Regions from separate parts of the Herpetosiphon sp. genome, predicted to be linked through region 2. Evidence: a T-box and tRNA genes for the amino acid it is inferred to sense, from the RefSeq annotation. Region 2 holds a T-box; the other holds one or more tRNA genes.
The links. The T-box of region 2 lies ahead of trpS (tryptophan--tRNA ligase). A T-box ahead of a tRNA ligase gene usually reads a tRNA of that ligase, here a tRNA-Trp.
Positions count from the first base shown of each region.

Region 1: it encodes a tRNA-Trp, which carries the amino acid that the T-box ahead of trpS (tryptophan--tRNA ligase) is inferred to sense. The anticodon was not compared.

Region 1 covers NZ_DOPT01000093.1:8,528-11,946, forward strand. Annotated here, with positions in the region: gene DEF47_RS20215 (hypothetical protein) at 1-673, shown strand, start outside; gene DEF47_RS20220 (prephenate dehydrogenase) at 705-1,697, shown strand; tRNA gene DEF47_RS20225 (tRNA-Trp) at 1,779-1,853, shown strand; gene mutS (DNA mismatch repair protein MutS) at 2,000-3,419, shown strand, end outside.
Region 2 covers NZ_DOPT01000107.1:14,814-18,232, reverse strand. Annotated here, with positions in the region: gene DEF47_RS24355 (PD40 domain-containing protein) at 1-477, shown strand, start outside; gene trpS (tryptophan--tRNA ligase) at 673-1,659, opposite strand; T-box leader at 1,708-1,951, opposite strand; gene DEF47_RS24345 (ABC transporter ATP-binding protein) at 2,273-3,419, shown strand, end outside.

The sequences.
Region 1 (3,419 bases), on a different contig from region 2:
AACCTTGCCTAACCAACCTTTGCCCAAACTGCCAACCGATCAACCGGTGCGGCGCGAATTGCCAGCCGCAGTTGTCGCAGCCTTGCAGCCCGATAGCCTGCCCGCACCAGAAATTCAGCGCCCGCCATTGTGGGTGGCCTTCGTGGCAGGCTTAGGTTGGACAGCGATGTTGCTATGGGTCTTTTTTGGCGGGCTTTCGCCGCAATCGGGCTTTGGAGTGCGTAGTTTGTTTGGCCTGGCAACTGTGGCGTTGGGCTTAACCACGTGGCTGCCAATGCAATGGGCCTTGCGTTTGCCAGCATTAACGTGGCGTGGCACGGTTGGTTGGGCCATCATTTTCTGGATCTTGGCTTTTGTGCCCGCACCAACTACCACGATTGCCGCAGGATTGCCCGATTTGCCGATCTACTTGATCTTTCTGAGTGGGGTATTTTTGGCTAGCAATGCCATGGTTTTGCCAATCGTCTATGTCTGGGGCATTCGGCGTTATCATAATCGGGCGCAGCGCTTTGATGTGCGGCGTTCGCATCGCCAAGCAGCCGAGGCTGGAATTTTTTGCAGTTTGTGTGTGCTTTTGGCAGCAATGAACATTTTCGAGCCAGTTACAGTGTTATTGTTAATCGCCATTTTGGTATTGAGCGAAATGGTGATTTTATCGTTACAGGCCAAATAGTCGGCTTGCATGGACGGATGGGAGTTGTTCTATGGCATATACCGTTGCAATTCTTGGAACTGGGCTGATTGGCGCGTCGCTGGGCTTAGCGTTGGGCACGGCTGATCCTGAGAGCGCTCCCTTGGGGCGGTGTAAGGTGATTGGCTACGATGGCAGTAGTCAACAATTGCGGATTGCTCGTGGTCGTTTGGCGATCGATGCTGAGGCCAAAACGGCTGCTGAAGCGGTCAAAGAGGCCGATATTGTGGTCTTGGCAACTCCGGTGCAAACCCTACCAGCCTTGATGCGCGAAATTGCCCCACATCTACGCTATAAAGCTTTAGTAACTGATGTTTGTAGTACCAAAGCCAGCGTTTTGCAGTGGGCCAGAGAATTATTGCCAACGACGGTGAGTTTTGTTGGTGGTCACCCCATGGCTGGCCGCGAAAAAAATGGCGCTGAGGCAGCTGAATTAGATTTGTTCAAAGGCGCAGTCTATTGTTTATGTCCGGCCTTGAATGCCACTGCCGAGGCCACCGATTTAGCGACAGCCTTTGTCGAAACAATTGGAGCCAAGCCTTACTATATCGACCCTGAAGAACACGATATTTATGTGGCTGGGATTAGCCATTTGCCATTTTTATTAGCCACCGCCCAAACCGAGGTGGTTACCCGTTCGCCCTCGTGGCGTGAGATGCAGATGGTCGCAGCCAGCGGCTTTCGCGATATCACGCGCTTGGCATCGGGCGATCCTGTGATGCATCGCGATATTTGTAGCACCAATCGGACAGCCCTCAAACATTGGGTCAACGAGTCAATTCGGGTTTTGGTCGAGATGCGGACAGCGCTTGAAGATGATCAGATCGACGAATTGCAACGCATGTTTGAACATGCCAAAACCATGCGTGACCAATGGCTGACCTTGCCGCAAAATCAACGCCCAGGCGAAGGTGATCAGCTCAATGATACTGATTTGGGTACAAGTTTAGGTCAACGCTTGTTTGGCAACCCCAGTGCTCTGTTGCGGGGTGGCAAGAAAAAATAGGTCGCAAGCCCTAGATCAAAAACTTGCTCAATTCAGCAAACTATGCTATACTCCGCCAAGTCTGATAAAGACAACCAGCGAAGGGGTGTAGGCTCAATGGTAAACCGCTGGTCTCCAAAACCGGATTTCAGGGTTCGAATCCCTGCGCCCCTGCCAAACGCTCCATCACGGAGCGTTTTTTGTTGCCAGATAGCTAGCCCCAAATCACCTAAATGGCCTATAGCACAGATGTTCAAATTCTGGTTGACATGCTATACTTTGCTGGTTGAACCGAGTTTTTGCAGCATGTTTGAGGGTCTACTATGTCAAAAATGACGATGTGGCAGCAATATCTGTCGATTAAGCAAAAATATGCCGATGTGATTCTGTTTTTCCGGCTAGGCGATTTTTACGAAACTTTCGGCGATGATGCCAAGTTGATTGCCGAGGTGCTTGATATTACCCTGACGGTGCGTGGCCTCAGCAGCGATGAAAATACGCCGATGGCGGGTGTGCCCTATCACGCCGCCGATAATTATATTGAGCAACTGGTCAGTCGGGGCTATCGCGTGGCAATCTGCGAACAAATGGATGAGATGGTGCACAAAACCTTGCAAAAACGTGAGGTTGTGCGGATTGTCACGCCAGGCACTCTGACCGAGCCAACCATGCTCCAAGCTGAACGCAATAGCTACCTTGCGGCAATTTTGGTTGATCGTGGCAATGTTGGTTTGGCGTATGCCGACCTAACCACCGGCGAGTTTTGTGCCACCGAATTGCGCGGCAACGAGGCTTTGAAGCAACTTGAAGGCGAATTAGCGCGTTTGGGTGCGGCTGAACTCTTGGTTTCCGATGCTCCTGAGTTGCGTCCAGCCGGCATGGAAATTGCCAAAAAGCAGTTAGCCCAAGATCTTGCACCAATGCGCAAGGCTGAACGCGAACGCTTGCTACCCCACGAACGCACCGCCAAAAAAGTTGAAGGTAATAACGAAAGCACGTGGGTTCAAGGCAATGTCACCCAATGGCCTAATTGGCATTGGGATGCCCGCACCGCTCGCGATGCCTTGCTCAATCAATTTAAAAGCCAATCGCTTGATGGCTTTGGCTTGGGCAATAAAGCCCTCGCAACCCGCGCCGCAGGAGCATTAATTCAATATTTGCATGAAACGCAGCGCGATAGTGTGGCCCAAGTTCGCAGCTTGCGGGTCTATGATACAACTCGTTTTATGTTTCTCGACCCCCAAACGCGGCGTAATTTGGAGCTAACCGAAGGTGCTGGTGGCCAACGCAAAGGCTCGTTGATTGCGGTGCTCGACCAAACCCGCACGCCGATGGGTGCACGCCTGTTACGCCAATGGATCTCACAACCGCTGATTGAGCTTGGCCCACTGACCGAGCGCCAACAAGCCGTCAGTTGTTTTGTTGAAGAAACCTTGGTCCGCGGCGAGTTACGGGCCTTATTCAAAGGGGTTGGCGATATCGAACGCACAATCAATCGGGTGGTGCAAGGCATTGCCACCCCGCGTGATTTAGTGCGATTGCGCGAAGCGCTGCGCCTAACTCCCGATATTTTGAGCCAAATCGAGCGTACAGGTTTGCGCTCAACCAGCCCAACCGAGGCTGCGCCAAGTGATGATGATCTGTTTGATGACGAGCCAACAAGCAATCAAATCGATGCTTGTGCCGATATTTGCGAATTACTCGAACAGGCGATTGCCGATGATCCGCCCGCCTTGCTTGGCA
Region 2 (3,419 bases):
ATCGAATTCAATGTGATTAATGCTGATGGCAGCAATCTCGCCAAACTTGCCGATGTGTTTACTTCTGATGCATGGTGGACCAAGGATAGCAAAATCATCTACGACGATTTTTGCGATCGTTCAAACTTTGATCGTGGGGTTTGTTTGCTCGACCCAGCCACGGGCGAGGTTGAAACATTGCAAAAAATTGGCGATTTTTATCTGAGCGGAATTTCGCCCGATGCCAATTGGTATATGCTCGATAATTATAACGATGGCTCGTTGCTGCTGATCAATGCCGATACTGGCGATAAAGAATTAGTTGCGCCACCAAGCAGCGGCGGTTCCTACGAAGTTCGGGTGTGGGGCAAGTGGTCACCCGATGGACGTTATGTCACCTACGAAACGATTGGCCAAGGCACGTTTATCTATGAAATTGGCTCGGGCCAAGCCGCCGCACCTTTCGTCAATGGCTCAATTATGGAGTGGCTGCCATAAAAATATGAAGGATGAGGGATGAAGGATGAACAGCAGGCTATAGGATCTAAGCTATAGCCTGCTGTTTAAATTTAGGTCGCGATCCACAGAAGCATAATCACAAAAATCTGTGCCAATCTGTGCCAATCTGTGGCTAAAAAGCAGTCTTCGTGCTCTTCGTGTCCTTCGTGGATCAAAAACTGACCTCGTTAAGAATTAGCGCAGCCCAAGTTGTTGATAAGCCCGTAACAAGGTAGCGTTAGCAACTTCGGCAGCGCGTTCAGCGCCACGTTTGAGAATCCCATCGAGTTCAGCTGGATCAGCGGTGAGTTGATTGTAGCGTTGTTGCAATGGCTCCAAGGTAGCGATCACCACATCGGCAACTGCACCTTTGAGTTTGCCATAGCCTTGGCCTTCAAATTCAGCCTCAATCGTGGCTTTGTCTTTGCCAGTCAAGGCTTGATAAATCCCCAAAAGATTGTTGACCCCAGGTCGGGTTTCGTCGAATTTGATTTCGCTGCCCGAATCGGTGACTGCCCGCATCATGGCCTTGCGCGTTGCCTTCAAATCGCCCAACAAAGGAATTGAATGATTGGCTGCTTTGTTGCTCTTGCTCATCTTCTGGGTTGGGTCGTCGAGGCCCATCACCCGCGCCGCCACAGGCCGAATCAAGGCCTCGGGGATGACAAAGGTTTCGCCATAAAGATGATTAAAACGCTCGGCAATATCGCGAGTTAGCTCAATATGCTGACGTTGATCGTCGCCCACTGGCACAACTTGGGTGTCGTAGAGCAAAATATCAGCAGCCATCAGCGTTGGATAATTCATCAAGCCAGCCGCTACGGTTTCTTGCTTTTGCGATTTATCCTTAAATTGGGTCATGCGATTCAACCAGCCCAAGGGCGTTTGACAATTTAAAATCCAGCCTAGCTCAACGTGAGCTGGCACATGCGATTGGACAAAAATCGTGGCATGCTCAAGGCTAATGCCTGCGGCCAGATACAGCGCGGCCAAATCGCGCACATTTTTGCGCAACTCGGCTGGATCTTGTGGCACGGTGATCGCATGCAGATCGACAATACAGAAGAAATTATCGTATTGATTTTGCTCTTGCACCCAGGTATGAATCGCCCCCAAATAGTTGCCAAGGTGCAAATTGCCTGATGGTTGAATGCCCGAAAAAACCCGTGGTAACGAACCCATAATGGCAACACTCCGTCTAACTAAAACAAGGCCGTCTCTCGAATCCACATACGGGACGAGAGACGGCTTGATTCTCGCGGTACCACCCGAATTCGCAACCATCACAATGGTTACGCGCTCGCAGCCCGCTAACGGAGGCAATCACGGCTCAGCCTACTACCAGGTAGCAACCCAGATTCGGTGAGCAACTCAGCGGGCCATTCAGCAAAGACAGCTTGATTATCCTCGCAGCTAATGGATAACTCTCTGGACAAGTGCGCTTTTGCATACTCTTCCGCGTCAACGTTGTTTTCAATTGTTGGCTATTCTATTCAGCCTGTGTTTGCTTGTCAATCCGCCGAAATACCGATCCACGAAGAACACGAAGGGCACGAAGGGAGTAGGCTATTGTTTGAACCGCCCCAAAATACTCCGATAGCCATTGTTGCCCTGCACCTCTGCGTTACCCTTTGTGTCCTTCGTGCGCTTCGTGGATCAAAACCCGATCCCCAATCCCCAACAACCGATCTCCAAAATCTATCTGCTTATGTGCAATCGGTCATAAGTATGGCGGTAGCAACGGTGTTTCAATGGTAAAATATCCAGCAGACGCTTCCAACTGGAAAGGGATTTCATGGCGCTTTCGAATAGTGAATTTGTGGTTGAACGATCGTGGAAGATCAATCGTTCAACGCCGTTGCGCTGGGTTTGGTCGCATGCGCGGCGCAATCTTTGGTGGATTATTGGGCTATTTATTGGGGCATTTGGCAACGCATTATTCGCCGCTCAAGTGCCAGTCGTCACGGGCCAAGCCTTCGAAGCAGTTAAGGCTGGCGATAAAAATGGCTTGTGGTGGGCAGCTTTGCTGATTGTTGGCGGGCAATTTTTGAGGGCATTTGTCCAGCTATTGCGCAATTTCTCCTCAGAAGTGATCGGCCAACGGCTCGAACGCGATGTGCGCGATGAACTCTACACCAGTTTATTGGGCAAAAGTATGGCCTTCCACGATAGCCAACCAACGGGTGATGTGATGGCCCGCGCCACCAATGATGTGCGCGAAATGAACTTGATGCTCAATCCTGGGGTCAACTTGGTAGTTGGTTCGGCAATGTTTTTAATTATGCCGCTGATCGCCTCGCCCCACCCCCAACTGTTGGTTGTGCCAATTCTGTATTTGGTGTTTTATGGGTTGTTGGTTTGGCATTATTTACGTCAACTCAAGCCTGTCACCACGGCGGTGCGCCAAAGTTTTGGTGAACTCAACGCCACCTTGGCCGAGGCAATCGACGGCGTAGAAACGGTCAAAGCCACCGCCCAAGAAGAGCGTGAGCGCAACCGATTTCGAACTGCCGTCAGCAAATGGCGCAACGCATTTGTGGCTCAAGGCAATGTGGAAGCGGTCTTTTTACCAGTCTTATTGCTTGGTTTAGGTCAAGGCTTGGGCTTTATCCATAGCCTGATTCTGTTTCGCAATGGCCTGATTAATGTTGGTGATGTCGTTTCATTCAATGGCTTGTTGCTGTTGTTTGGCTTCCCAACCTTCACCGCCCAATTTGCCTACTCGCAGCTTTCGAGCGGCCTCGCAGGCGGACGGCGTATTTTGGAATTAATTACCACAGAAACCGAGCTTGACGAAAATGCCCAAGGCTATGCCGAGCCAATGCGCGGCGAAATTATCTTTGAAAACGTGGCCTTTGGCTATCATAGCGATGTTGATGCCGTGCAAAAAGTCAGTTTTCGAATTGCACCTGGCCAAACAGTAGCCTTAGTTGGCCAAACTG